2 regions of the Herbaspirillum sp. SJZ099 genome follow, and region 2 is predicted to be linked to the other one. Evidence: riboswitches for the same ligand, from Rfam matches in the RefSeq annotation. Region 2 holds a riboswitch; the other holds the start of a gene.
What was found. A riboswitch is a leader RNA that binds a small molecule or an ion and turns the genes downstream of it on or off. The one in region 2 is predicted to bind cobalamin.
Positions count from the first base shown of each region.

Region 1: another riboswitch for cobalamin. It lies ahead of FB597_RS02185 (TonB-dependent receptor); the one in region 2 lies ahead of cobU (bifunctional adenosylcobinamide kinase/adenosylcobinamide-phosphate guanylyltransferase).

Region 1 covers NZ_VIUO01000001.1:500,901-516,586, reverse strand. Annotated here, with positions in the region: gene FB597_RS02200 (cobalamin-binding protein) at 1-201, shown strand, start outside; gene FB597_RS02195 (ABC transporter ATP-binding protein) at 346-1,119, opposite strand; gene FB597_RS02190 (iron ABC transporter permease) at 1,116-2,099, opposite strand; gene FB597_RS02185 (TonB-dependent receptor) at 2,126-4,120, opposite strand; cobalamin riboswitch at 4,188-4,470, opposite strand; gene FB597_RS02180 (protein phosphatase CheZ) at 4,945-5,676, shown strand; gene FB597_RS02175 (chemotaxis protein CheA) at 5,676-7,511, shown strand; gene FB597_RS02170 (chloride channel protein) at 7,612-9,360, opposite strand; gene FB597_RS02165 (CysB family HTH-type transcriptional regulator) at 9,452-10,393, opposite strand; gene FB597_RS02160 (sulfite exporter TauE/SafE family protein) at 10,570-11,343, shown strand; gene FB597_RS02155 (nitrite/sulfite reductase) at 11,420-13,120, shown strand; gene FB597_RS02150 (DUF934 domain-containing protein) at 13,113-13,640, shown strand; gene FB597_RS02145 (phosphoadenylyl-sulfate reductase) at 13,692-14,423, shown strand; gene cysD (sulfate adenylyltransferase subunit CysD) at 14,493-15,428, shown strand; gene FB597_RS02135 (sulfate adenylyltransferase subunit 1) at 15,428-15,686, shown strand, end outside.
Region 2 covers NZ_VIUO01000001.1:935,332-951,017, forward strand. Annotated here, with positions in the region: gene FB597_RS03970 (acyl-CoA thioesterase) at 68-547, shown strand; gene FB597_RS03975 (2-keto-4-pentenoate hydratase) at 637-1,425, opposite strand; gene FB597_RS03980 (CopD family protein) at 1,508-1,954, opposite strand; gene FB597_RS03985 (MOSC domain-containing protein) at 2,131-2,988, shown strand; gene FB597_RS03990 (hypothetical protein) at 3,138-3,647, opposite strand; gene FB597_RS03995 (aminoglycoside adenylyltransferase family protein) at 4,165-4,980, shown strand; gene galU (UTP--glucose-1-phosphate uridylyltransferase GalU) at 5,121-6,134, opposite strand; gene FB597_RS04005 (GlsB/YeaQ/YmgE family stress response membrane protein) at 6,503-6,757, shown strand; gene pgm (phosphoglucomutase (alpha-D-glucose-1,6-bisphosphate-dependent)) at 6,952-8,604, shown strand; gene FB597_RS20170 (hypothetical protein) at 8,760-8,963, shown strand; gene FB597_RS04020 (hypothetical protein) at 9,138-9,332, shown strand; gene FB597_RS04025 (hypothetical protein) at 9,344-9,700, shown strand; cobalamin riboswitch at 9,760-9,991, shown strand; gene cobU (bifunctional adenosylcobinamide kinase/adenosylcobinamide-phosphate guanylyltransferase) at 10,329-10,958, shown strand; gene cbiB (adenosylcobinamide-phosphate synthase CbiB) at 10,952-11,899, shown strand; gene cobD (threonine-phosphate decarboxylase CobD) at 11,892-12,959, shown strand; gene FB597_RS04045 (cobyric acid synthase) at 12,949-14,418, shown strand; gene FB597_RS04050 (hypothetical protein) at 14,473-14,670, opposite strand; gene FB597_RS04055 (response regulator transcription factor) at 14,787-15,686, opposite strand, start outside.

The DNA of each region.
Region 1 (15,686 bases), 430 kb from region 2:
GTCATCCTCGCCCCCGGCGATGCCACAGACCAGCCGCTGGAACGCTGGCGCCAGTTTGGACGCCTGCAGGCAGTGCGCAAGAACCACCTGTACCAGGTCAACGCCGATTGGCTCAACCGCGCCGGGCCGCGCATCCTGGAGGCGGCAAGTGAAGTATGCGAACGGCTGGATGCGGCGCGGGTACCGCATCAGCAGCGCTAGAACGAAAAATCCCTCCACGCGGGAGGGATCTCTCTTGCGTCGGGACGGCTCCGAACCGATATTCCTGACTGGTACCCAGCACGTTGGCATTCACTCGGTAGCACCGCCCTCGTCCTGATAGCAGGCGTAGCTGGCAACGGCACGTCATCCCGCTTCGGACACGAACAACTCACTGCCGCCGGCATCCACGCTGCGGAAACGGCAACCGAAGGCCTCTCCCAGCATATCGACGCGCATGACCTCGGCGACCTTGCCCTGGCTGGCCTGCTGTCCCAGCAACAGCACATGGCTGGCGAATCGGCGCGCAAGGTTGATGTCGTGGCAACTGGCAACCACCGCCTTGCCTTCACCGGCAAGGGAACGCAGCAACGCCATCATCTCCAGCTGGGCGGCAATGTCCTGGTGCGAGGTCGGCTCGTCCAGCAGGTAAAGCTGCGGCGCCTGCACCAGCAAGGTGGCCAGGCCCACGCGCTGGCGTTCGCCGCCGGACAGTTTGAGCAGGTCGGCCTGCGACAGATGCGCCAGCCCGACGCGCGCCAGCGCCTGCAGCGCAGCGCCGCGCGTGTCTTCCTCATCGGCCCAGCCGCCGCCACTGGGAAAACGCCCCGCCATCACGGCGTCGACCACCGGCATCGAAAACGCGTCATGCTGCTGTTGCAGCAACAGGCCGCGATGCTGCGCCATTTGCAGGGCAGACAGCGAAGACAACGGCGAACCGCACAGGAGCATATCGCCCTGCGCCGGCCGCAGCAAACCTGCCGCAACATGCAGCAGGCTGCTCTTGCCAATGCCGTTGCGGCCCAGAACGCACCAGAATTCGCCCGCGCGCACCTGCCAGTCGAAATCCTCCAGCAAGCTGCGTCCCGGTACGCGCAAGGCCAGTTGCCGCGCTTGCAGCACGATGTCGCCGGCACTCACATCCGGCTCCGCGCCAACAGCCACAAGAACACCGGCACTCCGACCAGCGCCGTGATGACGCCCACCGGCAGTTGCGTCGGGGCGACCACGGTACGTGCGGCCAGGTCGGCCAGCGTCAACGCCGCGCCGCCGGCCAGCACCGATGCCGGCAGCAGCAGGCGCTGGTCGTTGCCGACCAGCAGGCGCAACGTATGGGGCACTACCAGGCCGACAAAGCCGACGGTGCCGGCCATGGCGACGGCCGCGGCAGTCGCCGCCGACGCCGCGCACAGCGTCATCACGCGCAGGCGCAAGACCGGCACGCCCAGCAGTTGGGCGAAACTGTCCCCGCGCGCCAGCAGGTTCAATGCCGGCGCATGGCGCACGGCCCACAGCAGCGCCAGCAGCAAGACCGTCGCCGCCAGCGGCAGCAGGCGCGCATCGTCCAGATCGCCGATCAGCCAGAACACCATGCCGCGCAACTGCGAATCGGGGGCGATCGACAAGGCCAGGGAAATGATGGCGCCGAAGCCGGCAGCCAGCATCACGCCCGTCAGCAACAGGCGCTGGCTCGACAGCAGCGGCGACAAGGCCAGATGCCGCAGCGACTGGCGCACCAGCCCGAACAGCAGCAGCACCGCCAGCGCGGCGCCCAGCAACGCGCCCGGCGCGGTGACCAGGCGCGGCGGCAAGCCGAACTGCAGCGCCGCCAGCATCGCCAGCAAGGCGCCCGCGGCCGATCCGCCCGACAAGCCCAGCACATACGGGTCGGCCAGCGGATTACGCAACAGCACCTGCATCAGTGCGCCGGCCAGGGCCAGCAGCGCGCCCACCGCGAAAGCGGTCAATGCGCGCGGCACCCGCAGCGACAACATCAGGGAAACCGCATCGGCCGACGCCGATGGACGCAGGCAGCCGCTGCTGCCGCACAGGGCTGCAGCCGCCAGTGCGGACACGGACAGCAGCAGCAAGGCGGATAACGGCCAGAGGTAACGTCGCATCGGCGATAGCGGTCAGGAGTGCATCATCAGAAATCGTAACGGGCGGTGAATTTTACCGCCCGGCCGTTTTCTGGATAAATGCTGCCTTGGCAGGAGAAAGCCTGCGAGTAGTAATCGCGGCCGGCCAGGTTGGTGCCGGTCAGTGCGAACTCCCAGGCATTCACCCGGATTGCATAACGCGCGTCCAAGGTAGTGTAGGACGGTATGCGCGCCGCGCAAGTATTGGAAAAGTCGCTGCCGTAGCGCTGGCTGTCGACCCAGCGCAAGCCAGCGTCGGCGCTCTGGCTTCCAGACTTCCAGTTGACCCGCGTGGACAGCATGTTGCGTGGCACCAGCGCCAATTCCTTGCCGGCATTCACGCCTTCAGTGAACTTGGCTTCGACGTGCTGGTAAGTGGCACTGACGGTGACGGCCTCGGTCACGCGCAACTTGCCCTCAAGTTCCACGCCTTGATGCTTGGTGGGATCGAGGTTGGAATTGGCCCCAAAGCCGAAGGCGCCGCCGGTCGGGTCGTAATAGATCTCGTCACGCACGCGGTGGCGGAACCACTTGGCGGTCAGTTGCCGATCCACCGAGCCCCAGGTCGCACCGATCTCCAGGTCATGCGACACCTGCGGCTTGAGGATCTGGCCAGTCGGCAGGCCGTTGAATCCGTTCTCATCGGCCGTCGCCAGGCGGTAACTCTGCCCGGTCTTGGCGAAGGCGCGCAGCGATGGCACCAATGCATAGCTGGCCTGCAAGTCCCAGGCGTTGACGCCGCTATTCATCCCGTAGACGCCCGATACGCTGCTTTGCGTGAAAATCTCGCGGCGCACCCCTGCGGCGATGCGGGCATTCTTGTCGAATTCGATCTCGTCGCGCAGGTAAAACGCCTTGGAGCGCTGGGCGGCATCGCTATTGCCATAAGAAGCGACGGTATTGAGGTTCCACTCGGCAAGATCGATCCCGGCAATCAGTTCGTTCTTGATCGGCCCGGCTTCCAGCACGTGGCGGATGCGCGGCGAAAATTGCGTGTTGCGCACATTCGTCTGCAACGTGGTGGCCGTACTGACGTAATTGGCGCGCGCGATCTTCTCGCGGTGCGACAGTTCAGCGGCGACATCGAAGGCGCCGAAACGGCGCTCCAGGAAAGCGGTAATGCTGTCGTTGTCATACGAACCGTAATCGAACGGCGTTTTCGCCTGGCGCGGGTTGGCGTTGAACTGCGCCAGCGAGAGCCCGCCAGCCAGGCCGTAATCGGCACGCGCAATATTGGCGCGCAAGCCGAAACGCCAATCGCTGGCGAACCATTGCACCGTGGTGCTGAAATTCTCCTGGTTGGACTTGGTGTTGTCGCGCCAGCCATCGTTATGCGCCTTGGCGTAGCTGGCGTCGATCGACATGTTGTCCCAGCCGCGTGCAACAAAGGCGCGCCCGGCGCGCTGGCCGTCGGTGCCGACTTCGGCGACGACGGAGCCGTGTCCGGCATTGGCCTGCGGGCGCTTGGTGATGATCTGGATGGTGCCGCCGGTGGCGCCGCTGCCGTACAGCACGCTGCTGCCGCCGCGCACGATTTCGATGCGTTCGATGGTTTCAATCGGAATCGAGGACAGCAGCGGCGTCGTCAATTCATTCTCGGAAATACGCACACCATCCACCAGCACCACCATGTTCTGGTCGCCATTGGTGCCGAAGCCGCGCAAGTCCAACGGAAAATCGTTGGGGCTGGCCAGACTCTGTCGACCATAGACGCCACCCAGCTTGCGGATCGCCTCATTGGCATTGTCGATGCCGGCTTCGCGGATCTGCTCGGCGGTGATGACGGTGGCGGCCACCGGCGGAAATGCCGGATCGTTCGGGAAACGCGAGGCCGACACGACCACCGGCGCCAATGCGCCGTCGGCGGCGGCATTGGCGCTGGCCTGGGCATGCGCCGGGGTGTAGCTCCATGCGGCCAACGCGGACAGGGTGAATGAAACGGCGGCGCGCATGGCGGCCGGTTGGCCGGCCGTGCGGCGCGGATTGGATTGGTATCGCTTCATGAAGGGTATCTGAATAAGAATTCTCCAGCCTACCTCCCCGCAAGCCGGATTCCATGGAAGCCGCTGGGCGGTCTCCCCCTGTCTTGGCCGGTATCCGGGCTTCAGGCTGCGCCATCGTGCCTTCCCATGCAGCAGCTCGCGCCGCAAGCACAGTGGCTTGGAGATGGATGGCCGGCCCTGTTGCCTGATGCATCAACATCCGGGAGCCGGCGCCTGATTACCGTTGCGGGGGCAGCACACGTTATATTTTCGACAACACGGATGCGGGCATCCGATATGCGTCCATTCGTGTTTCCCGTTTAACTGCCGGCGCGGACGCGCCAGCGGGCACCAAAACCGCGCAATTGTAAGCGCGATACCCACTGGCAACAAGGTCGGGCACGATCCATGATAAAAATCACGGCAAAGATTGCTTTTAAGAAAAAGCTCGTTAAAATCTGACGCGACGTCGCAAAAGAATGGAAAAATATCGCTGACTGAGCCGGGTCGAGGGGCCCCGGAGCGCCGGAGAAACGGGAACAAATGGGGGATTTCACTCGCTGTTTAGCCGATGACCCGGCTGGCGCGCGTCCTATACTCAACCATCTGCTAACGTGGGATCGGTCCGGCGACAGCCTGTGCCGCCCGACGATGCTGCCGAATCGCTGTCGTGGCCTGCGCGGCCTTCAGACTCCGATGGCTGGTGCCGATAAGCATTGGATACCCTGTCCCCAAACCGGGCCGGGCGGTTCAGGCATGCGGCTCGGCTTCAAGGGACGACCCGCTCGATCTGCCGGAGCGGGCAACATGGAAGTGCACCAAATTTGTAGGGGGAACCAGAAATCATGAGCGACGACGTTGATTTGGAAGCATTGTTCGACGAAATTTCCGCCCAGGCGCTGCCCGCGACGGTTGCCGGCGCGGCCCCTGCCGCTGCCGCAAGCGATGCGCAACCGGCCGCGGCGGAAGACCAGTCCGACAAGCCGATGTACGAGCGCCTGGGCGGCATTGTGCGCCTGCTGCACGACTCCATGCGCGAATTGGGCTACGACCGCTCGCTCACCGATGTGGCTACCCAGATCGGCGATGCGCAAAGCCGCCTTGAACATGTCGCCACCCTGACCGAACAGGCAGCCAACAAGGTGCTCAACGCCCTGGACTCGGGCATGCCGGCGCAAGACCGCCTGCAGGAGCACGCCAAGGACATCAACGACCGCTGGGCCAAGCTGTATGCGGGCCAGATGAGCATCGACGAATTCAAGCAACTGGCCGGCGATTCGCAGAAATTCTCCGCCGCCGTGCTGGAATCGACCGAAGCCGAAAAAGCCCGCATGCTGGAAATCATGATGGCCCAGGACTTCCAGGACATCACCGGCCAGTTGATCAAGAAGATTGTCGGCATCACCACCACCGCCGAACATGAACTGGCGCAGTTGCTGCGCGACAATGCGCCGCCTGAAGTGCGCGCGCAGATCGAAGCGGAAAAACCGGTTTCCCTGCTCAATGGCCCCGCCGCTCCCGGCGCCGCCATGGGCCAGAACGACGTGGACGATTTACTCGATAGCCTGGGGTTCTAATGGATGACGAAATGCTCAAGGACTTTGTCGTTGAAGCGTTGGAGCTCGCCTCCAACGTGGAAGAGCATCTGCTGACGCTCGAACGGCATCCTGACGATCTGGAAATCCTCAACGCGGTTTTCCGCGCATTCCATACCATCAAAGGCGGGGCCGGGTTCGTCAACCTGCCCGCCATGGTATCGGCCTGCCACCTCACGGAAAACCTGTTCGACGCGCTGCGCACCGGCAAGGCGCCGGTCACGCCGCTGGCGATCGAAGCCGCGCTGCAAGCCAGCGGCTTCGTGGCCGACCAGTTGAACGAACTGTCCAACGGCGCCGCACCCGACAGCCTGGCATCGATGCCGTCGGACCTCGAAGGCATCCTGACCCAAGCCATCGAAGGCAAGGGCAGCGCCCCTGTCGCCGCTGCCGCCGCGCCCGTCACACCCCCTGCGCCTGCATCGGCCTCCACCGGCGGCGCCGGGGCCAGCGTCATGAAAGACGGCCAGCTGGATTGGGAATCGATGTACCAGGCCGTGACCGGCGCCCCTGGCGGCACGCCGGCCGGCAACTCCCCGGCCGCAGCGCCGGCAGCCGGAGCCGGCGACGAGCCCCGGACTGCCGCGGCGGCGCCGGCCCAACAACCCAACCGCCGCGCCTCGGACAACGCCAAGGAAGAAAGCATCCGTATCGATGCCGGCAAGCTGGATGCGCTGCTGGAAGTGGCGGGCGAATCGGTGCAGGCGGCCAACCAGGCCGCCGTGCTGCTGGAAAAGCTGCAGCAATTCAAGTTCGAAGGCACCGCCGCCGCCTTGATGTCGACGCTGGCCGAGACGCTGGGCCGCGCCTCGCGCTACTCCAGCGAGCTGCAGCGCGCCACGCTGTCGACCCGCATGCAGCCGGTCGGCCGCCTGTTCCAGAAATTCCCGCGCCTGGTGCGCGAACTGGCCAAGGACCTCGGCAAGGATGTCGACCTGGTCATTACCGGCGCCGAAACCGAAGTCGACCGCGTGGTGGTGGACAGCCTCTACGACCCGCTGGTGCACATGCTGCGCAATTCGCTGGACCACGGCATCGAAGTCGACCGCGCCGCCGCCGGCAAGCCGAGCAAGTCGACCATCTCGCTGCACGCCTGGCAGGCCGGCAGCAGCGTCATGATCGAAGTGTTCGACGACGGCAAGGGCATGGATCCCGAAATGCTGCGCAACAAGGCGCTGGCCAAGGGCCTGATCACCGAGCACCAGGCGCTGACCACCGACGAGGCGCTGCAACTGGTGTTCCTGCCCGGCTTCTCAACCAAGGAAGTGGCGTCCAGCGTGTCCGGCCGCGGGGTCGGCATGGACGTGGTCAAGACCGCGGTGGAAAAGCACCGCGGCACCATCCGCATCGACTCCACCATCGGCAAGGGCACCAAGTTCTCGATCCGCCTGCCGATCGAACTGTCGATCATCCCGACCATGCTGGTGCGCTGCGCCGGCGCGCCGCTGGCGCTGCCGATGGCGGTGGTGGAACGCGTGGTCGAGTTGCCGGAAACCTTCGACGAAGTCGGCGGCGCGCCGGTCATGCGCGACCAGGGCCGCCCGCTGCCGGTGCATTCGCTGGCCGGCGTGCTGGGCTACGAACCGGGCAACGAGCGCGTGGGCGTGGTCATGGCGGTGCCCCATCCTTACATTCTCAGCGTGCAATCGGTGGAAGGCACGGCCGACCTGGTGATCAAGCCGCTGACGGCGATCCACACCAGCGGCATCACCGGCACGGCCCGCTCGGCCGAGGGCGAACTGGTGCTGGTGGTGGGCCTGTCCTTCCTGCTGGACGGCTGCAACGACACCGAGCGTTCGGCGGTGGCGCAGGTCTGACGGCCGATCACGCCTTGGCGGCGCCAAACAAAACGGCCGGGTCTGTACAGACCCGGCCGTTTTTCATTGGGCGGCTGGTGGCTGGCTGCCGCCGCTCCCGTCACATCTCGTCGAACAGGTCGCCCTGGCGATAGACCTTCCTGGATGGCCTGGGCGACGGCGGGCTGGCCTCCTCCGGGGGCGCGACGTGCGCATCGGCAGCGCGGGCCGACGGCGCTGCCGGCACAACCGCCGCGGATGGTTGCTCTGTTTTTGCCTCCTGCCGCTTGCGCTTTTGCGTCGGCTTGCCGGGCGCGACTTTTTTATCGGCGCTTGAGGATGGCTCAGAAGCACTGGCAACCGGCGTTTGCGATGGGATTTGCGCTTGCGGTTCGGCCTGCGCTGCCGCTGCCCCTGCCGCGGCCAATTGCACGTCCGGTTCTTCGCTTTGCAGTACAACGGACACGGGACCTGCAGCCTGCTGCGCAGGTACTTCCGCTTCCGGCACAACCGCCGGGGCAGATACCGGCTCGGCTGCCGGCGCTGGCGCCGGCACAACATTGTGGGGCTTATGGGAGTAACGCTCCGACAGCGCCTCATACAGCGGCGGCGCGAAGAAGCGCGATACGCGGCTGGCCAGCAAGGCGGTGGCCATCAGGGAGATCACCAGCGCGTGGCCGTTGATCATTTCCATCACGATCACAAAGGAAGTGATCGGCGACTGCGTCACCGCCGCCAGGTAGCCGACCATGGCCAGCGCGATCAGCACCGGCAAGGAAATGTCGCCGAACAGCATGTGCAGCAAATTGCCGAACCCGGCGCCGATGGACAGCGATGGCGCGAAAATGCCGCCGGGGGTGCCCGGCAGGTAGGAGCCGACCATCGACGCCATCTTGGCCAGCGGATAAATGCCCGACAGTTCCTGCTGCCCGGTGAGCAGGCCCTTGGCTTCGACATAGCCGCTGCCGAAAGTAGCGCCGCCCGCGGCCACGCCGATGACCGCCACCAGCAGGCCGCACAGCGCGCCGAAAACCACCGGGCGCTGCGTGCGCAGGTGCAGCAGCGGCGCCGGAATCCATTTCGGCGTATTGAGCAGCAGCCAGCAGAAGCAACCGCCGGCCCCGCCCATGAGCAGTCCGCACAGGATCACCGCCACGATCACCTCGCGCGCGCTGTCGACGCCGGTGGTGATGGTGCCGAAATAGGTGTAGTTGCCGGTCAGGCCCAGGGCCACCACGCCGGCAAAGATGATGGTGGTGATCACCACGCCGCTGGCGCGCTGCTCGAAGCTGCGCGAGAGTTCCTCGATGGCGAACACGATGCCTGCCAGCGGGGTATTGAAGGCGGCCGCCAAGCCCGCTGCGGCGCCGGCCAGGATCAGGCGCTTTTCCAGGATGGCGCTCGGGCGCGGGTAGAAGCGGCGCATGTTGTACATCAGCGCCGCCCCCACCTGCACCGTCGGGCCTTCGCGGCCGATGGTGAAACCGGAGAGGATGCCGAGGAAAGAAATGCCGATCTTGCCCAGAACGATGCGCACGGTCAGCAGTTTTTGCGCCAGCTTGGACGTGTGCTCGCCCTGCTCGGCCAGGGAGGCGATCACCTGCGGGATGCCGCTGCCTTCCGAGCCCGGGAAATACTTGCGCGTGAGCCAGACGCACAGCGCGCCCATGGCCGGCGTCAGCAGCAGCGGCAGCCAGTGGTGGCGGCTTTGCATGCCCTGGAACAGTTCGAAGCCGAGATCGATCAGGCGCGCATACATCACCGCCACCAGGCCGGTGACCACCGCCCCCGTCCACAGGATCCCGTATTGCAGCCACAGGCGGCGCAAATGGCGCTGCGGCCGTGATGCGGCCGCCCATACTTTCCTCATTGGTCGATTTTCCCTGTTCTTGCCGCCGCCGTGCCCGCGGGCACGGCGGCTTACCACGCTGCCTCAGCGGATGGCCGGCGGCCTTCCGCGATTACAGCTCGTACATGTCCTTCTCGCCTTCCATCACCTGCGAGATCAGCTTGCGGTTCAGGGTGGGCGTGAGCAATTCGATGAAAGTGTAGACGTAGCCGCGCAGGTAAGCCCCCTGCTTCAGGGCCACGCGAGAGACGTTGGTGCCGAACAGATGGCCGACCGGGATCGAACGCAAGCCGCGGTCGCGTTCGGCATCGAAGGCGATGCCGGCGATGATGCCCACGCCCATGCCCAGCTCGACATAGGTCTTGATGACGTCGGCGTCGATCGCCTCCAGCACCACGTCCGGCTTGAGGTGGCGCAGCGAAAAGGCATGGTCGATCTTGCTGCGGCCGCTGAAGGCCGAATCGTAGGTGATCAGCGGATAGGCCGCGATCTCTTCCAGCGTCAGGCTCTTGGATTGCAGCAGCGGATGCTCGGGCGGCACCACCACCACGTGCTCCCACTGGTAGCACGGCAGCGAGACCAATCCCTCGCCCGAGGCCAGCGTTTCGGTGGCGATGGCGATGTCGGCCTGGTCGTTGCGAACCATCTCGGTGATCTGCTTGGGGTTTCCCTGCAGCAAGGACAGGTGCACCTTGGGGTATTTCTGGGTAAAGGCCTGCACCACCTTGGGCAGCGCATAGCGCGCCTGGGTGTGGGTGGTGGCGATGGTGAAGCTGCCGCTGTCGTGGGCGGCGAACTCCTTGCCGATGCGTTTGAGGCCATCGACTTCCTGCATGATCAGTTCCACCGAACGCAGCACGGCGCGGCCAGGCTCGGTCAGGCCGCGGATGCGCTTGCCGTGGCGGGTGAAGATATCCACGCCCAGCTCCTCTTCCAGCTCGATGATGGCCTTGGAGACGCCCGGTTGCGAGGTATACAAGGCCTTGGCCGCCTCGGTCAGGTTGAAATTCTGGCGCACCGCCTCGCGCACGAAACGGAATTGATGAAGATTCATGGAAAGCCCTCGCTGACTACCAGGCGGCCATCGCCGCTTATTTGCCGGGCGAGCGCATTCATACGGTCAGCCGCCTCATTTGCATATGCCAAAGGCGTATATAAGCAAATAAATACTATGTAGTTTGGTTTGAAACATAAGTTTATTACGATTCGCAGACTAATGGGCGAGGTGTTATGACTGTTTCTTATGTAGTAAGCGGATTTGCCGTGGGACTGCTGGTCGGACTGACCGGCGTCGGCGGCGGCTCGCTCATGACCCCGCTCCTGACCTTGCTGTTCGGCATCCACCCCAGCGTCGCGGTCGGCACCGACCTGGCGTTCGCCTCGGCCACCAAGACCGCCGGCACCCTGGCCCACCGCTTCAAGGGCACGGTGCGCTGGGACATCGTGCGCCGCCTGTCCTACGGCGCCCTGCCCGCCGCGCTGGCGACCACCTTGCTGCTCAAGCACTTCGGCGCCGTCAGCGACGGCATCAGCCAGGTCATCCGTTATTCGATCGCCATCTCGGTCCTGCTCACCGTGATCGCGCTGCTGTTCAGGGGTAAACTGCAAGGGTGGCTCAATGCCCATCCGGAGCGCCAGTTGCAAGGCGCCGACCTGCGCCATGCGACCATCATCGCCGGCGCCGTGCTCGGTACGCTGGTGACGATCTCCTCGATCGGCGCCGGTGCGGTCGGCGCGACCCTGCTGGTATTGCTCTACCCCCGCCTGTCGCCGGCGGAAGTCGCGGGCACCGACATCGCCTACGCGGTGCCGCTGACCGCGATCGCCGCCCTAGGCCATTGGTGGCTGGGCTCGATCAACTGGGAACTGCTGGCGACACTACTCCTGGGTTCGCTCCCGGGCATCACACTCGGTTCGCTCGCAGCGCGCGCGGTGCCGGAGAAATTCTTGCGTGGCCTGCTGGCGATTACGCTGACGAGCGTCGCCGTGAAGCTGATTTGGTAGGCTGGTTTTTCAATGCGGGGCGGCGCCGGACGTGAAGGCGCGGCCTCAATAAGACGTTAACAGGGACTTATATAAGATGTACCGCTATGACCAATACGATCACCAGATCGTCAAAGAGCGAGTTGCACAATATCGAGACCAGGTGCGCCGGCGCCTGTCGGACGAGCTGGTAGAAGACGAGTTCCGCATCCTGCGCCTGCAGAACGGACTCTACCTGCAACGCCATGCCTACATGCTGCGCATCGCCATTCCCTACGGCATGCTGGCTTCCAACCAGTTGCGCAAGTTCGCCGAGATCGCCGTCAAGAACGACCGCGGCTACGGCCACTTCACCACCCGCCAGAACATCCAGTTCAACTGGATCAAGCTGGAAGAATCCCCTGACATCCTGGCCGAACTGGCCAGCGTCGAGATGCATGCCATCCAGACCTCCGGCAACTGCATCCGCAACACCACCTCCGACGAGCTGGCCGGCGTGGCCGCCGACGAGATCGTCGATCCGCGCCCGTACGCCGAACTGATCCGCGAGTGGAGCACCTTCCACCCCGAGTTCGCCTACCTGCCGCGCAAGTTCAAGATCGCCATCAGCGGCGCCCGGGAAGACCGCGCCGCCACCGCCGTGCACGACATCGGCCTGCACGTGGTCAAGGACGAAGCCGGCGAAGTGGGTTTCCGCGTGCTGGTGGGCGGCGGCATGGGCCGCACCCCCATCCTGGGCAGCGTGATCCGCGAGTTCCTGCCCTGGCGCCACGCGATGTCCTACCTGGAAGCAATCCTGCGCGTGTACAACCAATACGGCCGCCGCGACAACATCTACAAGGCCCGCATCAAGATCCTGGTCAAGGCCATCGGCCCGGAAGAGTTCGCGCGCCAGGTGGAAGAGGAATGGGCCCAGATCAAGGACGGCCCCTCGACCCTGACCGAGGAAGAACTGCAGCGCGTGGCGCAATACTTCGTGCCGCCCGCCTATGAGACCCTGCCGGCGGTGGACGCCGAGTTCGAACGCCTGAAGGCGCAAGACCGCGGCTTCGCCAACTGGCTGCAGCGCAACGTCAAGCAGCACAAGGTGCCCGGCTACGCCGCCGTAATCCTGTCGCTGAAGAAGCCGGGCGTGCCGCCGGGCGACATCACCGCCGACCAGATGAATTTCGTGGCCGACCTGGCCGACCAGTACAGCTTCGGCGAGTTGCGCGTGACGCACGAGCAGAACCTGGTGCTGGCCGACGTCAAGCAGTCCGAGCTGTACACGCTGTGGAAACTGGCCAAGTCGCACGGCCTGGCCACGCCCAACATCGGCCTGCTGACCGACATCATCTGCTGCCCCGGCGGCGACTTCTGCTCGCTGGCCAACGCCAAGTCGATCCCGATCGCCCAGGCGATTGCCGAGAAGTTCGAAGACATCGACTACCAGCACGACATCGGCGACATCGAACTCAACATCTCGGGTTGCATCAACGCCTGCGGCCACCACCACGTCGGCAACATCGGCATCCTGGGCGTCGACAAGGACGGCTCCGAGTGGTACCAGGTCTCGCTGGGCGGCGCGCAGGGCAACACCTCGTCGATCGGCAAGATCATCGGCCCTTCGTTCTCGGCGCAGCAGATGCCCACCGTGATCGACCGACTGCTGCAGGTGTACGTCAAGCAGCGCACCGAAGATGAACGCTTCATCGATACCGTGCGCCGCATCGGCGTCGCCCCTTTCAAAGAATTCGTTTATGCCACGCCGATCGCAACGTCGGCCGACTATCTCGCAGGAGAAGACGCCAATGCCTGACATCATCAAGAACAAGACCGTCGTCGCCGACGACTGGAGCGTCCTGCGCCTGGCCGAAGGCGAGAGCGCGGAAACCGTGACCGTCCCGGAAGGGAAAGTCATCGTCCCGCTCAAGACCTGGCAGGCGCAGCGCGACACGCTCAAGAACCGCCCCGATATCGGCGTCTGGCTGGCCAGCGACGAACGCGCCGAAGAACTCAAGGGCGAACTGGCCCAGTTCAAGGTGGTGGCGGTGGACTTCCCCAAGTTCGCCGACGGCCGCGGCTACTCGATCGCCTACAACCTGCGCGCGCGCCTGGGCTACACCGGCGAACTGCGCGCGGTCGGCGACGTGCTGCGCGACCAGTTGTTCTACATGCAGCGCGTGGGCTTTGACGCCTTCGCGGTGCGCGCCGACAAGAACATCCACGACGCCGTCAAGGGCCTGACCGACTTCTCCGAGAAGTACCAGACCTCGTGGGACGAGAAGAACCCGCTGTTCCGCCGCGTCAAGCGCGAGACGGTGCAGGCCGCGGACTGAAGCAAACCGCCGGCGGCCAGCCGCCGCCGGCAAAATGAAGAAAGCAACATCATGTCGAATCAGGCTTTGCAGGATCTCATCGCAAAAACCCAGGCGACGCTGGAACGCATCGCGGCCGAACACGCCCCCGCCGCACTGGCTTCCAGCCTGGCGGCCGAAGACATGGTGCTGACCGACCTGATCCTGCGCGGCAAGCTGCAGGACAACATTTCCATCTTCACGCTGGAAACCGGCCGCCTGCACAAGGAAACCGTGGACATGCTGGAGCGCATCCGCGCGACCTACGATTACGACGTCACGCCGTATCGCCCGCAGCCCGAAGCGATCGAGGCCTATGTGAAGAACCACGGCCTCAACGCCTTCTACGACAGCGTCGAGCTGCGCAAGGAATGCTGCCGCATCCGCAAGATGGAGCCGCTCAACCGCGCCCTGGCCGGCAAGACCTCGTGGGTCACCGGCCAGCGCCGCGCGCAGTCGGTCACCCGCGCCGAACTGCATGTGCAGGAGCGCGACGAAGCGCACGGCATGGAAAAATTCAACCCGCTGGCCGACTGGTCCGAGCAAGACGTGTGGGACTACATCCGCGCCAACGACGTGCCTTACAACCCGCTGCACGACCAGGGCTACCCGTCGATCGGCTGCGAACCGTGCACCCGCGCCATCCAGCCCGGCGAGGACATCCGCGCCGGCCGCTGGTGGTGGGAAAACCCGGACTCCAAGGAATGCGGCCTGCACGTGGTGGACGGCAAGCTGGTGCGCATCAAGGCGCACGCGCCGGCCTGACGCCGGCGCCTCATCGGCACACAAGACAACCAAGCAACACAACAATACGCAAGCATCGGAAGGCCCGGCATGAACACTGCGGTAGACAAACTCTTTTTGGACAACGCCAGCAACCGCCACCTGGACTGGCTGGAATCGGAAGCGATCCACATCATGCGCGAGGTCGCGGCCGAGTGCGGCAACCCGGCCCTGCTGTTTTCCGGCGGCAAGGATTCGGTGGTGCTGCTGCGCATTGCCGAAAAGGCCTTCCGTCCCGGAAAATTCCCGTTCCCGCTGGTGCATATCGACACCGGCCACAACTTCCCTGAAGTGATCGAATTCCGCGACCGCCGCGCCGCCGAACTGGGCGAGCGCCTGGTGGTGCGTTCGGTGGAGGACTCGATCAAGCGCGGCACCGTGCGCCTGCGGAACCCGCAGACCGACTCGCGCAACGCCGCGCAGGCGGTGACGCTGCTGGAAACCATCGAGGAGTTCAAGTTCGACGCCTGTATCGGCGGCGCCCGGCGCGATGAAGAGAAAGCCCGCGCCAAGGAACGCATTTTCTCCTTCCGCGACGAGTTCGGCCAATGGAACCCCAAGGCCCAGCGCCCCGAACTGTGGGACCTGTATAACACCCGCGTGCATCCGGGCGAGAACATGCGCGTGTTCCCGATTTCCAACTGGACCGAACTGGACGTATGGCAGTACATCGCCCGCGAGAAGCTGGCGCTGCCGCCGATCTACTTCGCGCATGAGCGCGAAGTGATTCCGCGCAACGGCCTGCTGGTGCCGCTGACCGACCTGACCCCGGCGCGCGAAGGCGAGACCGTGGAAAGCCGCGTGGTGCGCTTCCGCACCGTGGGCGACATCTCCTGCACCTGCCCGGTGGCGTCCGACGCCGCCACGGTAGAAGCCATCATCGCCGAAACGGCGGTGACCCAGATTACCGAGCGCGGCGCCACCCGCATGGACGACCAGACGTCCGAAGCCTCGATGGAAAAACGCAAGAAAGAAGGATATTTCTGATGAACGCCGCCGCCACACAAGAACAATTGAGCAACGCCGCCAATGCGCAGCCGCATGAGCGCGGCCTGCTACGCTTCATCACCGCCGGTTCGGTGGACGACGGCAAGAGCACGCTGATCGGCCGCCTGCTGTTCGACAGCAAGGGCATCTTCGCCGACCAGCTGGACGCCATCTCGCGCGCCAAGCACAAGCGCACCGTGGGCGACACGGTCGACCTGTCGCTGCTGACCGACGGCCTGGAAGCCGAGCGCGAGCAAG
Region 2 (15,686 bases):
CGCGGGGATGCGCTCCGGCTTTCATCCATTCCAAACGCTGACAGCAATACAGAGAGAGCCAAGCACCATGGATCTGCCATCTCACCAACTCACCATGACGGTCCTGATGACGCCCGACATGGCCAACTTCGCCGGCAATGTGCACGGGGGCACCATCCTGAAGCTGCTGGACCAGGTCGCCTACGCCTGCGCCAGCCGCTACGCCGGCCAGTACGTGGTGACCCTGTCGGTCGACCAGGTGATGTTCCGCCAGCCCATCCATGTGGGCGAACTGGTGACTTTCATGGCCAGCGTCAACCACACTGGCACGTCGTCGATGGAGATCGGCGTGAAGGTGGTGGCCGAGAACATCCGCACCCAGGAAACGCGCCACGTCAACAGCTGCTTCTTCACCATGGTGGCGGTGGACGACCAGCGCAAGCCGATCGCCGTGCCGCCGCTGCGGCCGTTCTCCCGGGAAGAGAAGCGCCGTTTCGAGGCCGCGGTGCTGCGCAAGTCGCTGCGCAAGGAGCTGGAGCGCCGTTTCGAGGAAGTCAAGCCGGGCTGATGGCCGGCCATCGGTTGGCCAGCGTCGCGCACCAATGAAAAAGGGACAGCCGGTTGGCTGTCCTTTTTTTATTGCACTGCGCCTTCGCTTCAGGCGAGTTCGATGGCGACCGAGCCCAGCGGCCCCAGGTCGGCCAGGACGCCTTGGCCGGCGCGCACCGGCAACGGCACAATGGTCGAGCCGCTGGCGACGATCTGGCCTTCGGCCAGCGTCAATCCATGCCGGGACAGTTCGTTGGCCAGCCAGGTCAGCGCGATGCGCGGGTCGCCCAGCACCTGGGCGCCGCTGCCGTCGCGTTGCTCGCCGCCGCTGATGCGGCCGAAGGTCGGGAGCGCGGCCAGGTCGAGCGCGCGCCAGTCGACCTCTGCCGGCGCGCCCAGCACGAATTGGTCGGCGCAGGCGTTGTCGGCGATCAGCTGGGCGGCGCCGACTTGTTTGAAGTTGTCGTAACGGGTATCGGGGAGTTCGATGGCGGGGTAGACCGAGCCCACCGCATCGAGCACTTCCTCTTGCGAATAAGGCGCGCTGCGCGGCGGCAAGGAGGTGCGCATGCGGAAGGCGACTTCCACCTCGACCACGCTCATCAGGCTGTTGCCCAGCGAGATGACGGCGCCGTTGCGATGGATGCGCTCGGCCAGCAGACGGCCGGCCAGCGGCGCGTCGACGTTAAGCAGCTTCTGGCCGCCGGGGCCGGTGGCGCCGATCTTCCAGCCGGACAGCGGCGCGAAGCTGTGCGCTTCCAGTCGCGCCTGGACGGCATAGGCTTCCGCGCGGTCGGCCGGGCACAGCTCCGGCGGCAGCTGTGCGATACGGCGTCCATGCGCCCAGCAGTCCCACAGCAAGTCGGCGGCCTGCTGGCGTTGCGATTCATTCAGCACGTCTATTTCCCCCTATTGTTGTCGTATTGTCGATATGCGGCGATGGCGCGGCCATGCCGGTGCCGCCGCGCGGAACAGCTTCTCAAGCCATCATCGGTCCCAGCGCGCCGATGGCGATGGTCAGCAGGCCAAGGCACAGGTTGATGCCCACCAGCATGCGGATCTGGCCCAGGGCGCGCGAGGCGCGATCCCAGTCTTGCCGGGCGGCGGCCAGTTTCAGGCGGCGGAACGGCGCGAAGAAGATGTGGCCGAAAACCAGCATCATCAGGATGCCGATGCCGGCCATTGCGTGGACATAGGGCGCCGCGTGGCCGCCCATGAGCAGCATCATGTGCAGGCCGCTGCCCAGCACCAGCGCGATGGAAATCCACACCCAGATGAAGAACGCGCCCAGCGTCGCCGCCATCAGCACCAGGCGCTGCGGCGGCTGCAAGGACGCCAGCGCCGGACGCAGCGCCATGTGGGCGAAGAACATGCCGCCGACCCAGATGGTCAGCCCAAGCAGATGGAAGAATTTCGCAAGCAGCATTTCAATCCCGTCAGGTAAGCGCAGTTGGAAGAACGATTGGCGCATTGTCGCATGATGGCGCGGCCCGTGTCGTTGCGCCGGATATCGGCGCGCTGCCTGTGATAATGTCATGCCTTAATGGCAACGTCGTATCGCGGCGTTCGCTACGGCAGCGATCATCGAGAACAGGGAGCGGCATGGCAATACTCAGCGCAATCAATATCTATCCGATCAAGTCGTGCGGCGGCATCGCCCTGGAGCAGGCCCAGATCGGCCCGCTCGGGCTGGCGCTGGACCGCCACTGGATGGTGGTGGACGGCGCCGGGGAGTTCCTGACGCAGCGCAGCCATGCGCGCATGGCCTGCATCGTTCCGCGTTTCGAGGAGGGCGCGCTGCTGCTGACGGCCCCCGGCATGCCCGAACTGCAGCTGGCGGCCGCCGGCGAAGATGGCGCAAGCGTTCTGGTGCAGGTGTGGAAGGATAGGGTGGCCGCCCTGGACCAGGGCGCGCGCGCCCGCCAGTGGTTCTCGGACTATCTGGGCATCGACGCCCGCCTGGTGCGCTTCGATCCGAATGCAACGCGCGCCTGCAACCAACGCTGGACCGGCGAGCACCGTGCGACGACGCAATTTTCCGACGGTTATCCGCTGCTGGTGATCGGCCAGGCATCGCTGGACGACCTGAATGCGCGGCTGGGCGCCAAGGGCGCGCCGGCGTTGCCGATGGAGCGTTTTCGCCCGAACCTGGTGATCCAGGGGCTGGAGGCCTACGAGGAAGATTTCATCGATACCATCACCCTGGACGATGGCGATGGCGGCGTCGTGACGCTCAAGCTGGTCAAGCCCTGCGCGCGCTGCCCGGTGCCGGGAATCGACCAGCGCACCGGCCTGCGCGATCCGCAATGGCCGGACGAACCGCTCGATACGCTGGCCGCCTACCGCGCCAATCCGCGCGTGGGTGGCGGCCTGACCTTCGGTCAGAATGCCATCGTCGTCGGCGGCATGGGCGGCCGCATACGCGCGGGACAGGCCTGCGGCTGGGAATTGAATTTCTGAGCCAAGCGCCGCCGGCAAAACGCCGGCGGCGGCGTTGCGGCTCCTGTTGGCGGCTCCAAGCGAAAAGCGCCGCTCCGGGATCATCGGAGCGGCGCTTTTTTTGGGGTGTTGCGGCCCGTCGGCGGGCCGCTGCACGGCGCAGCGTTCCCTTATTTCTTGGGGCGGCCGACCTTCAGCGGCGTCAGGCTGCTGAGGATGTCCTTCAGATCGGCGATCTTCAGGTTCTTGATCAGCGACACGCCGATACGCAGCAAGTCGCTCTTCTTGATCTCGACGCCGGCCTTGAGGCAGGACTTCTTGACCTGCGCCAGCACCGCATATTCGTTTTCCGGCATGGTGAAGCTGTCGCGCACCTGCTTGACCTTCTTCGGCTTGGCGGCCTTCTTCTCCGCCTTGGTCAGCGCTGCCGGCTTCTGGAGCGGCTTGGCCGGCACGGCGACGGCAGGCTTCTTAGGCACCGGCGCTGCTGCCTTCGGCGCAGCCGCGGGCGCCTTCGGGGCGGGCGCTGCAGCCTTGGGGACGGCCTTGGATGATGCCTTGGCAGCAGGGCGCGCGGCCGGCTTGGCGGCGGGTTTCTTCACGGTTGGCCGGGCGGCGGGCGCGGCCTTGGCCACGGTTTTTTTTCTTGCGGTTGTTGCGGCTTGAACTCTGGTTGCCATGAACCCTCCTGTTAAAAATTAATATAAACAATATATATTGTTTGTCACGCTGCCGCAATCGTGGCGGCAGGATGTGAACGATTCCATCCGTTCCTGTTTGCGCTGCAAACGTTTACATCGGCCATTTCCGTGCCGGAAAAAGACACACCGGATGGAAAGAAGCGGCCGCCGCCCGAGGGCGGGAAATGCCCAGGAACGCAGGCGGAGCAGGGGATGGAGCAGCGCGAATGCCATGCCGGCGATCCTAGCAAGCCCAGGTTAAAGCATTGTGACAACGCCGGAAAACAATTTACGTCGCGCCGGCCGGCAAGGCGGGAGCGAAGGGAAATGGAAAATGCCTGCCATCTTCGGCCGGTTGGCGCGGCCCGCTCGCCCTCATGACGGCCGGCGAAACCTCGCGCTTCTCCAACGTTGCGATCGACGCTGGTTGCTCAGGCCAGCGTCGCCGAATATGGCTGTGGGCCGCTCGTGCCGGATGGGGATATTGCATGGGAATTCTCGGCTATTATTGCTCCCCATGACAGATATCATTCCACTCTCCATCGCGCCTCAAGTGGCGCAGGCCCAAGCCATCATTGAGCGGCATCTGGGCGGCCATGTGGTCGCCATCCACTTGTTCGGTTCTGCGGTAGACGGCGGACTTCGCCCCTACAGCGATATCGACCTGCTTGTCACAGTGGCCGAACCTCCCGGCGAGGAGATCCGACGCGCGTTGATGACCGAGCTGTTGACGGTATCCGCCGCTCCCGGATCATCAACGTCCCTGCGCGCGCTCGAAGTCACCGTGCTGGCGCTTGGGCAGATCGTGCCTTGGCGTTATCCGCCAAGGCGGGAGCTCCAGTTTGGCGAATGGCTGCGCGAGGACATATTGGCAGGCGTTTTCGAAGAACCCGCGTTGGACCATGACCTGGCTATCCTCCTTACCAAAGCCCGGGCCAGCAGCATCGCAATCGTCGGATCAAGTGCGGGAGACGTCTTCAATGCAGTCCCGCGCGCAGACCTGGTGCGCGCGCTCCTGGATACTGTGGCGCAATGGAACGCGCCAGCAGACTGGGAAGGCGAGGAGCGAAACATCATTCTCGCGCTCGCTCGCATCTGGTATACGGCAACCACAGGCGAAATCGCCGCAAAGGATTTTTCGGCCACCTGGCTGCTGGAGCGGATCGAACCGCAGCATCGGGCGGTGCTGGCCAACGCCAGGGCCGGCTATCTTGGTGAAGCGCCGGATAATCTGGCCGAACATGCGCCTGAGGTTGAGGCTTTCATCGCGGGCGCGCAGCTGGAAATCAGGCGGCTCTGCTCGAATGCCGATCGTTGGCAGACTGTGTCTTGAACTCGCCGCAGCGATGGATAAGCCCGCTGCGGCGAGTCGTTGCGTAGTCCGGCGAAAGGCGATGCCGGAGCCATGGCGCAATGGAAAAAGCCCGGCGCCAACGGCCGGGCTTCCGGATGGGCTGGGTTGCCCGCCGGGGATTACATGAAGCGCCGGGTTGCCGCCGCCGGCTGGCTGTCGGCAGCCGCGGGCAGCGGGCGGCGCTGCTGCGCGGCGGCGGGCTCGAATTCTTTGATGGCGGCAACTTTCAATGGCGCGCTTGGCTGGAGCTCATGCCCGGCGTTGAAGTCGCGCAGGAAATGCGCGAAGTCGCCGCCGATTTCCTGGTGCTTGATGCCCATGGCCACGGCGGCCTTCAGGTAGCCCAGCTTGGAGCCGCAGTCGAAGCGCCGGCCTTCGTAGCGGTATGCCAGGATCTGCTCTTCCGCCAGCAGGGCCGAGATCGCGTCGGTAAGCTGCAGCTCCCCGCCGGCGCCGGCGGTGATGTTTTCCAGGCGCGTGAAGATGGCCGGCGTCAGCACATAGCGGCCGACCACGGCCAGGGTGGAGGGCGCGGTTTCAGGCGTCGGTTTCTCGACGATGCCGCCGACCTGTTCCAGCCGGTCGCGGTAGCGGGTGCCGCTGACGATGCCGTATTGGCGGGTATCCTGGCGCGGCACATCCTGCACGGCCAGGAGGCTCTTGCCTTCGCGCTCGAACATCTCGGTCATCTGCGCCATGACATTTTTGCGGCCGGCATCGATATCCATGAAGTCGTCGGCCAGCAGCACCGCGAAGGGTTCGTTGCCCACCAGCGGCTTGGCCAGCAGCACCGCGTGGCCCAGGCCCAGCGGCTCGGCCTGGCGCACGTAGACGCAATTGATATGCTTGGGAATGACATTGCGGATGGTTTCCAGCAGCTTCTGCTTGCCGGCCGCTTCCAGTTCGCTCTCCAGCTCGTAGGCCTTGTCGAAATGGTCTTCGATGGCGCGCTTGTTGCGGCCGGTGACGAAGATCATTTCGGTGATACCCGCTTCGACGGCTTCTTCGACCGCATACTGGATCAGCGGCTTGTCGACGATGGGCAGCATTTCCTTGGGTTGCGCCTTGGTGGCGGGCAAGAAACGGCTGCCCAGGCCGGCGACAGGAAAGACTGCTTTGGTGATTTTTTTCATGGTAGGCCCAAGTAGAGGTTGATTGATGAACGTGGCGCCCTCTCCCATTGCTGCGCAGGCTCGAGGCCTGTTTTTCGATTGTTCCGGCTTGCTTGCCGGTTGCCGATTCCGTTTTTCATGGTTGGCGCAAGCTTAAAAAAAGACCTGGATGCCGGCTATAGGAAAGCCGCTGTTTGGGCTGTAGGAAAACAGGAGAAAAACGGCAGGAAAACAGCAAGAAAACGCCGCGCTTGTCCTACAAGGAAATGGGCCGCTGTCCGATAGCTGGCCGGAGCGCGGCTGCCTACCATTGCCTCATCCGTTGCTGCCATCGGCACAGCGTCAACCGCAAGAAGTCCCCTCCACAACATCATACGAAAGGGAACATCATGGATCATGGAATCATTGCCTGGCTCATCATCGGGGCCGTGGCCGGCTGGCTCGCCGGCGTGCTGGTGAAGGGCGGCGGCTTCGGCTTGCTGGCCGACATCCTGATCGGCATCGTCGGCGCCGTCATCGGCGGCTGGCTGGCCGGACTGCTGGGCATCTCCATCGGCGGCGGCATCCTGGCGTCGATTCTCACCGCCACGCTGGGCGCGATCGTCCTGCTCGTCATCGTGCGGGCGTTTTCCAGGCGCGCGTAGCCTGGCCCAGCCGGAAAAACGAGGCTCCCCCGATGCCGCCGCATCGGAAGGGGCTTCTTTCGCTTTGTCCGAGACGGCAAGCTTGCCCTACAATGCCGTTTTGACAGAGTCATTGTCGCGCTTGATGAGCATGGCGCGAACAGTGGCTGTCAATACGCCCGACCCTGTTTTCATCCATCAAGAAAAAATATTCCATGAGTAGTAGCGCCAATCCACTGGCCGGCAAACGCGCGGCGCCCTCGGCACTGGTCAACCTGCCAGTCCTGCTCTCCAATTACTACAGCCTGCGCCCCGACATGGGCGAGGCCACCCACCGGGTCGCCTTCGGCACCTCCGGGCACCGCGGCAATGCCAATGCCCACAGCTTCAATGAATGGCATGTGCTGGCCATCACCCAGGCCATCTGCGACTACCGCAACGGCAAGGGCTTCACCGGCCCGCTGTTCCTGGGCATCGATACGCACGCCTTGTCCGAACCGGCCTGGCATAGCGCGCTGGAAGTGCTGGCCGCCAACGAAGTGGTGACCATGCTGGCCGAAGGCAGCCCCTATGCGCCCACGCCCGCGGTGTCGCACGCGATCCTGGCGCACAATCGCGTCAACCGGACGGCGCTGGCCGACGGCATCGTCATCACGCCGTCGCACAACCCGCCGGACAATGGCGGCTTCAAGTACAACATGCCCAATGGCGGCCCGGCCGATTCCGATGTCACGGGTTGGGTCGAGCAGCGCGCCAACGCCTATCTTGAAAAGCACCTGGACGGCGTCAGGCGGATGACCTTCGACAAGGCGCTCAAGGCCGGCACCACGCGCCGCTACGACTATCTCGACAACTATGTCGGCGACTTGCCCAACATCATCGACCTGGCGGCGATCGCCGGCGCCGGCGTCCGGATCGGGGTCGATCCGCTGGGCGGCGCCGGCGTGCATTACTGGCCGGCCATCGCCGAGCGCTACAAGCTCAACCTGGAGGTGGTCAATACCGAGGTCGACCCCACTTTCCGCTTCGTGCCGCAGGACTGGGACGGGCAGATCCGCATGGACCCGTCTTCGCCGTACGCGATGAGCGAGCTGATCGCGTTGAAGGAACGCTTTGACGTCGCGCTGGCATGCGATACCGACCACGACCGCCACGGCATCATCGCCGGCAGCACCGGCTTGCTGCCGGCCAACGATTACCTCGCCGTCGCCGTCCATTACCTGTTCAGCCACCGCCCGGCATGGCGCGCCGACGCGGCGGTCGGCAAGACCCTGGTGTCGAGCCAGATGATCAACCGCGTGGCCGGCCATCTCGGCCGCAAGCTGCTGGAAATGCCGGTCGGCTTCAAGTGGTTCGTCGACGGCCTGTATGACGGCAGCATCGCCTTCGGCTGCGAAGAGAGCGCCGGCGCCTCCTTCGTGCGTTTCGACGGCCAGCCCTGGAGCACCGACAAGGACGGCATTACCGCCGCTCTGCTCGCCGCCGAGATGACCGCCCGCACCGGCAACGATCCGGGCCGCATCTACCAGGAACTGACGCAGCAGCTCGGCGCGCCGCGCAACGGCCGCATCGAAGCCGCTGCCACGCCGCAGCAGAAGGCGCGCCTGTCCAGGCTCTCGCCGGACGACGTCAGTTCCACCGAACTGGCCGGCGAACCTATCCGCGAGGTGCGCACCACCGCGCCGGCCAACGGCAAGCCCTTCGGCGGCCTCAAGATCGTCACCGACAACGGCTGGTTCGCCGCGCGCCCGTCCGGCACCGAGAACATCTACAAGATCTACGGCGAAAGCTTCCGCGACCAGGCGCACCTGGACAGGATCTTCGCCGAGGCGCAGGAGATCGTGACGCGCGCGCTGAAGGCCGGCTGAGCGAGTATCCGCGCTTGCCTGCAAACGCCGGTTGCTGCAAGGCAACCGGCGTTTTTTCTTCCGGACTTCCTACATGCGATTTCTCCAATGTCCGGTTGCCCGGTCGCTGCCGCCTCCCTAGGATGGTCAGATACATTCAGGCAGGAGGGCCGGATATGGACAAGCAGGCGCCAGCGGGCGCGCAAGACCCCGCGCGCGACACCAAGGGCAAGCGTTTCGGCGGCAATTGCGCGCTGACCGCCGGGCACAAGCTGCCGGCGCCGGAGACTGAAGCGCTCCAGGCGCCGGAACCGGACGGCACCGAAGACCCGGGCGCCAGCGCCGACGATGCGCTGATGTCCGGCCCAGGCAAGGATTGAGGTCTGCCTGAGCCGCCATGCACACGGAGACGATCATGCACAAACCCCAGGATGTTCCGCCGGTGGAGGTTCCGCCCCTGGATCCGACACCGCCGCAAGAGCCGATTCCCCACCAGCATCCCAACCGGCAATGATGAAACGTGCCGCCGGGCGATGCGCAACAGGAGGCGCCATTTGAAAAACGCTTTGCATACCCCGCAGGAAACGCCGCCGATTCCCGATCCCCATCTGCCGCCGCCGGAATTGCCCGACGACGACCCGATTCCGGTCGCGGATCCGCCGCTCAATCCGCGCCCTGCGGACAAGCCTGTCCGTATGCGGCAAAAGGAAGATAGCCCCGCGTTCCGGAGCGCATCCGGTTTCATATAGAGGAGCTTGCCATGCACCAACCCGATTTCCTCATTCCCCGTTTCGCCAGGATGCTTGCGATGGGCATGGGTTCGCTCATTGCCATGCCGGTGGCGCCGGCGTCGCCGGCCTCCGACGAGCAGGAGCGCCGGCGCAGCCACAGCGCGCACGAACCCGCAGTGAAACAGGCCGCCTCCGACAATGAGCCGGGCCGCGACATCGTCGAGGACGATGCGCGCAAGCTGGCCGAGCAAAACAAGACGGTGCGCAACAACGAACGCAATAAAGAGCACGACAAACAAGACCGCAAGCGGGAAGCCGAAATCGACCAGGCCTTGGCCGACACCTTCCCGGCCAGCGACGCCGTCGACCGCTCCAGCGGGAGCTGAGGAGGCGGCCCGACCCCGGCGCTGCGGTTGCCCTAAGCGGGGCCGGCCTTTATACTGCGCGGCACAAGATTGCTTCTGGTATCCCGCGCGCAGCCGCGCAAGGGATTGAAACGGGAAGCCGATGCGGCCCGCCATCGCCATGGCGGCGCCAAAGCCGGCGCTGCCCCCGCAACGGTAAGCGAGAAGGGCACGCACCACGCCACTGTGCGCATGCATGGGAAGGCATCTGTCCGCGAAGCCGACGGCTTCATCTCGCCAGTCCGGAAACCGGCCCGAAGCGAATTCAGGGTGGTATCGCGGAGGGCGATCATACTGGCAGCTTCCACCATCGCTGTTCAACTCCATCAGGCCGGCATGCGCCGGTCGCTATATCGTGCGCGAAACAAATTCACGGACCGGGCGGTTTTCCGGCATAGGGGACGGCCGCAGCCGCATGCCCGTTACCGGCGTCCGGTGCCTTTGCCGCAACGGCACGCTGCGCGCATTTCCGCTTCGATTTCCACTCCATATACGTCATACCCGCTCCGCTCCCATGAGCCGCGCGCGAACCCCCGCGCGGTTGTTTATCCCCCTATCCGTTTCGATTGGATGAAATGATGTTCGAACACCGCCGGCAAGGAAAACGCCCATGAACGCGCCCCCGAATGTGCCCACGAACGCGGCGCAATCGCGGCGCACCCTGGTGTTTGGCGGAGCGCGCTCCGGCAAGAGCGCCTATGCCGAGCAACAGGCGCTGGCGGCGGCCCGGTCCGGCGCGGGCGAGATCGTCTGCATCGCCACCGCCGATTGCAACGCCAGTGCGGCCGACGCCGAGATGGCCGCGCGCATCGCCCACCACCGTCAACGGCGAGAGGCGCTGGGCAGCCGCTGGCGCACCGTGGAAGAACCGCTGGCGCTGGGCCAGGCATTGCGCGCCAACGCCGGCCCCGGCAAGGTGGTGCTGGTCGATTGCCTGACGGTGTGGCTGTCCAACCTGCTGTTCGCGGAAGGCCATGCGTTTCCCGAGTTGGGGCCGATCGCCGCGCCGGCCGCCTTTGCGCGGCAACGCGAGGACTTCCTGCGCGCGCTGCAAGAGGCGCAGGGGACGGTGATCCTGGTGTCCAACGAAGTGGGCATGGGCATCGTGCCCACCGGCGCGGTATCGCGCTGGTTCGTCGATGAGGCCGGGCGCCTGAACCAGTCGGTGGCGGCGATCTGCGAGCGGGTGCAATGGGTGGCCGCTGGCTTGCCGCTGAGTTTCAAGGACGCCTCATGCTGAGCGGCTTGTCCTGGCCCTGGTTGGGCTTGTTGATGGCGGTCGGGCTGGCGCTCGACCTGATGCTGGGCGAGGCGCGCCGCTGGCATCCGCTGGTCGGTTTCGGCAGCCTGGCCCAGCGTATCGAGGGCGCGTTCAACCGGGCACCCGCATCGCGCCTGCGCGGCATCCTGGCATGGATGCTGGCGGTGCTGCCGGGCGTGGCGCTGGCGGCCTGGATCATCCATCTGGCGCCATGGTGGCTGGCTTGCCTGTTGCATGCGGCGCTGCTGTATTTCTGCATCGGCCTGCGCAGCCTGCGCGACCACGCGCTGCCGATCGCGCTGGCGCTGGCGCGCGGCGACCTGGCGGCGGCGCGGGTACTGGCCTCCCGCATCGTCAGCCGCGATACGCGCCAATCCAATGAAACCGAGCTCGCCAGGGCCGGCGTCGAGTCGCTGCTGGAAAACGGCAACGACGCCGTGTTCGGCACGCTGTTCTGGTTCCTGGTCGCGGGTGGGCCGGGGGCCTTGCTGTTCCGCTTGGCCAACACGCTGGATGCGATGTGGGGCTATCGCAATGAGCGCTTCCTCCATTTCGGCTGGGCCGCGGCGCGCCTCGACGACGCGCTCAACTGGGCGCCGGCCCGGCTCACCGCATGGTCTTACGCCTGGCTCGGCAACCGCGTCCAGGCGCTGGCCTGCTGGAAGCAACAGGCCGCCGCCTGGAGCAGCCCGAACGCCGGGCCGGTAATGGCAGCCGGCGCCGGCGCGCTGGGCGTGACGCTGGGCGGCCCCGCGGTGTATGACGGCGCACTCGAACAGCGCCCGCCGCTGGGCTGCGGTAAGCCGCCCGAGGGCGCCGACATTGTCCGCGCCTGGCGCCTGGTGGCGCAGGCCGTCTTGCTGTGGCTGGCCATCGTGGGCGCGCTGGCGTTGCTTTTCTTCGGAGCCTTCCATGCTTGAACACGGCGGCAACCTCAGTGAGGCAATGGCGCGCTACGGCCGTGCGCCCGGCGCGTGGCTGGACCTGTCGACCGGCATCAATCCGGTGCCGTACCCGGCGCCGGCATTGGCCGCCAACGCCTGGCACCGCCTGCCGGAACCATCGGTGGAGCTGGCGCAGGCTGCCTGCGCCTACTACGGCGCGCCGCACATGTTGCCGGTGGCCGGCACCCAGGCCGCGATCCAGGCGCTGCCGCAACTGCGTCTGCAGCGCGACGGCCGGCCCGCGCGCGTGCTGGTGGCGGCCCCCATCTATGCCGAACATGCGCATTGCTGGACGCGAGCCGGGCATGCGGTGCGCGAAGTGCCCTACGCGCAGCTGGCGGCCGAGGTCGATGCCGGCAATTGCAAAGTGCTGGTGCTGTGCAATCCCAACAACCCCACCGGCGCGCTGGTCGAGCCGGCGCAATTGCTGCGCTGGGCCGAAACGATGGCCGCGCGCGGCGGCTGGCTGGTGGTGGATGAAGCCTTCGGCGATACCATGCGCGAGCGCAGCGTGGCCGCGCATGCCGGGCAACGGGGGCTGGTCGTGCTGCGCTCGGTCGGCAAGTTCTTCGGCCTGGCCGGACTGCGGCTGGGCTTCGTCGCCGCCGAACCCGCCTTGCTGGATGAACTGGCCGACTGGCTTGGGCCGTGGTCGGTCAGCGGCCCGGCCCAGCAGATTGGTACGGCCGCCTTGCGCGACCTTGCCTGGCAGCGCGCCACGCTGCGGCGCTTGTTGGCCGAAGGCGAGCGCTTGCGTGACTTGCTGGCGCGGCATGGCATCGCCTCATCCGGCAGCGCGCTGTACCAGTGGTGGCCGTGGCCGCAGGCGCAGGCGCGGCAGTTCCATGCGGCGATGGCGCAGCAGGGCATCTGGGTGCGGCTGTTTACGGGCGGCGCCGGCGGCATTCGCATCGGCTTGCCGCCGGATGAAGCCGGCTGGCAACGACTGCAACAGGCGCTGGGACAAGCGCTGGAACAAGCGTTGGAAAAAACGTTGGAAAAAACGCTACTGCAATGGAGCGCCGATGGCCGCTGAATTTCCCTTCCATACCCTGATGATCCAGGGCACCACGTCGGATGCCGGCAAGAGCACGCTGGTCGCGGCACTATGCCGCCTGCTCCGGCGCGACGGCATCGCGGTGGCGCCGTTCAAGCCGAAGAACATGGCCTTGAACAGCGCAGTCACCGCCGACGGCGGCGAGATCGGCCGGGCCCAGGCGCTGCAGGCGCAGGCCGCCGGCATCGCCCCGCATACCGACATGAACCCGGTGCTGTTGAAACCTTCCAGCGACACCGGCGCGCAAGTGATCGTGCATGGCAAGGTGCGCGCCGATATGCACGCGCGCGATTACCACCGCTACAAGAGCGAGGCCATGCAGGCCGTGCTGGCGTCCTACCATCGCCTGCGCGCGCAGTATCGCGCCATCATCGTCGAAGGCGCCGGCAGCCCGGCCGAGATCAACCTGCGCGCGCGCGATATCGCCAACATGGGCTTCGCCGAGGCGGTCGATTGCCCGGTGGTCATCGTCGCCGACATTGACCGCGGCGGCGTGTTCGCGCACCTGACCGGGACGCTGGATTGCCTCTCCGAGAGCGAGCGTGCGCGCGTGGTCGGCTTCGTCATCAATCGTTTCCGCGGCGACCCCGGCCTGCTGCAAGCGGGGCTGGACTGGCTGGAGCAGCGTACCGGCAAGCCGGTGCTGGCGGTACTGCCTTACCTGCACGGCTTGCAGCTCGATGCGGAGGATGCAATCGCCTCATCGCAGAACGCGCGCGGGCAATTCCGCGTGGCGGTGCCGGTGCTGCCGCGCATCAGCAACCACACCGACTTCGATGCGCTGCGCGCGCATCCCGAGGTGGACCTCCAATTCATCGGCCCGGGCCGGCCGATTCCGCCGGCCGACCTGATCATCCTGCCGGGCAGCAAGAACACCCGCGACGACCTGGCCTGGCTGCGGCAGCAAGGCTGGCCGGAGGCGATCGGCAGGCACCTGCGCTACGGCGGCAAGCTGATCGGCATCTGCGGCGGCTTCCAGATGCTGGGCCAGAGCGTGGACGACCCGCACGGCGTGGAAGGCGCGCCGGGCAGCACGCCCGGCCTGGGCCTGCTGGCCATGCGCACCGAGCTCACGCGCGACAAGCGCCTGCTGCAGGTCAGCGGCCGCTGTGCTTTCGGCGCAGAGGAAGCCGGCGTGCGCGGCTACGAAATCCATATGGGCGTATCGCAAGGCGCGGCCTTGCAGCGCCCGGCCTTCGTCATCGATGGCCGCGGCGAAGGGGCGGTGTCGGAAGATGGCCAGATCCTCGGCAGCTACCTGCACGGCATGTTCGACACGCCGCAGGCGTTTTCGGCGCTGCTGGCATGGGCCGGACTGGACGGCGCCGCCCCGGTTGACCTGGACGCGCTGCGCGAGGCCAGCCTGGAGCGGCTGGCCGATGCAGCGCTGCCTCTGTATGAGGCCTTGAAGAAACTGGAGTCCCGCTTCGGGCGGTGAGAAAAGCAAAGTCCCGGCGCAAGGCCGGGACGGGTTGGGGAGGGCGATGCAGGCTCAGGCCAGCGCTTCCTTGGCGGCTTCTTCCGGCGTCAGGCCATCGTAGAAGAGGTCGGTGAACCACTCGACCTGTTCTTCGATATGTTCCTGGGCCTGGTCGAGCGTGGCGCCGCCCTTGACCAGGAACTGCTCGACTTCGGTGCACCATTGGATCAGGGCTTCGGTTTCCGGATCCAGTTTCTCTTTTTTGGGCATGATATTTCCTTGCTTCGTTCAGGTTCGGGCACTGCAGCTGCAAGGATATGCCAAAGCCCGCGATCGCGCCGGAATATCTTCCCGGCCGTCTTTGCGCGCCAGTTATTGCCGGCTATTTATTGCAGCAGGCCGTTGCTGGCCAGCACCGCCGCCGCCGAACGCGTTTCAACGCCGAGTTTCACGAAGATGTGCTCCAGGTGCTTGTTCACCGTGCGCGGGCTCATGCCCAGGATGTCGGCGATGTCGCGGTTGGTCTTGCCCTTGCCCAGCCACATCAGCACGTCGTTCTCGCGCGGGGTGAGGCGAAAGCCTTCGAAGCAGGGGGCAGCTTCGCCGCCGGCCGGCGCTGCCGCGGCAAGGCGCTTTTCTTCCAGTAGCAGGGTGAGGCCGTGGCCGGCGCCGGCGCCCGAGACGGCGATGCGCAGCTCGCAGTCGCCTTGCCGCAGCGCCAGCGGCGGGATGTCTTCGATCTTGCCGCCGTCCTGGCGGTGGCGCACCAGGCTTTCGTTGAGCCAGGACTGCAGCGCCGCCGGCAGCTTGTGGCCGGCGCCGGCGAAATACTTCTCCAGCCACAGCGACGCCTTGCTGGTCTGCCACAAGGGCAGGCCGTTGTGGCCGAGCACGATCACCGCGTGCGCGGCATGCTCCAGCACGCCGCGCGTTTGCGACATCATGCGCGCGGTGCGGATGTGGGCGCCGATACGCGCGACGACTTCCTGCGGCCGGATCGGCTTGGTGACGTAGTCGATGCCGCCGACCTCGAAGCCGCGCACCACATGCTCGGTTTCCGACAGGCCGGTCATGAACACCACCGGCACATGGTTGATGCTCCTGATCAGCTTGATGCGGCGGCAAGTCTCGAAGCCGTCGATGCCGGGCATCATGGCGTCGAGCAGGATCAGGTCGGGCGTGATGCGGTCCAGGCGCTCCAGCGCGGACAGGCCATCGGTGGCGACCAGCACGATATGACCGCTCTCGTCGAGTGCGTCGGACAGCATGGCCAGGTTGTCGGGCAT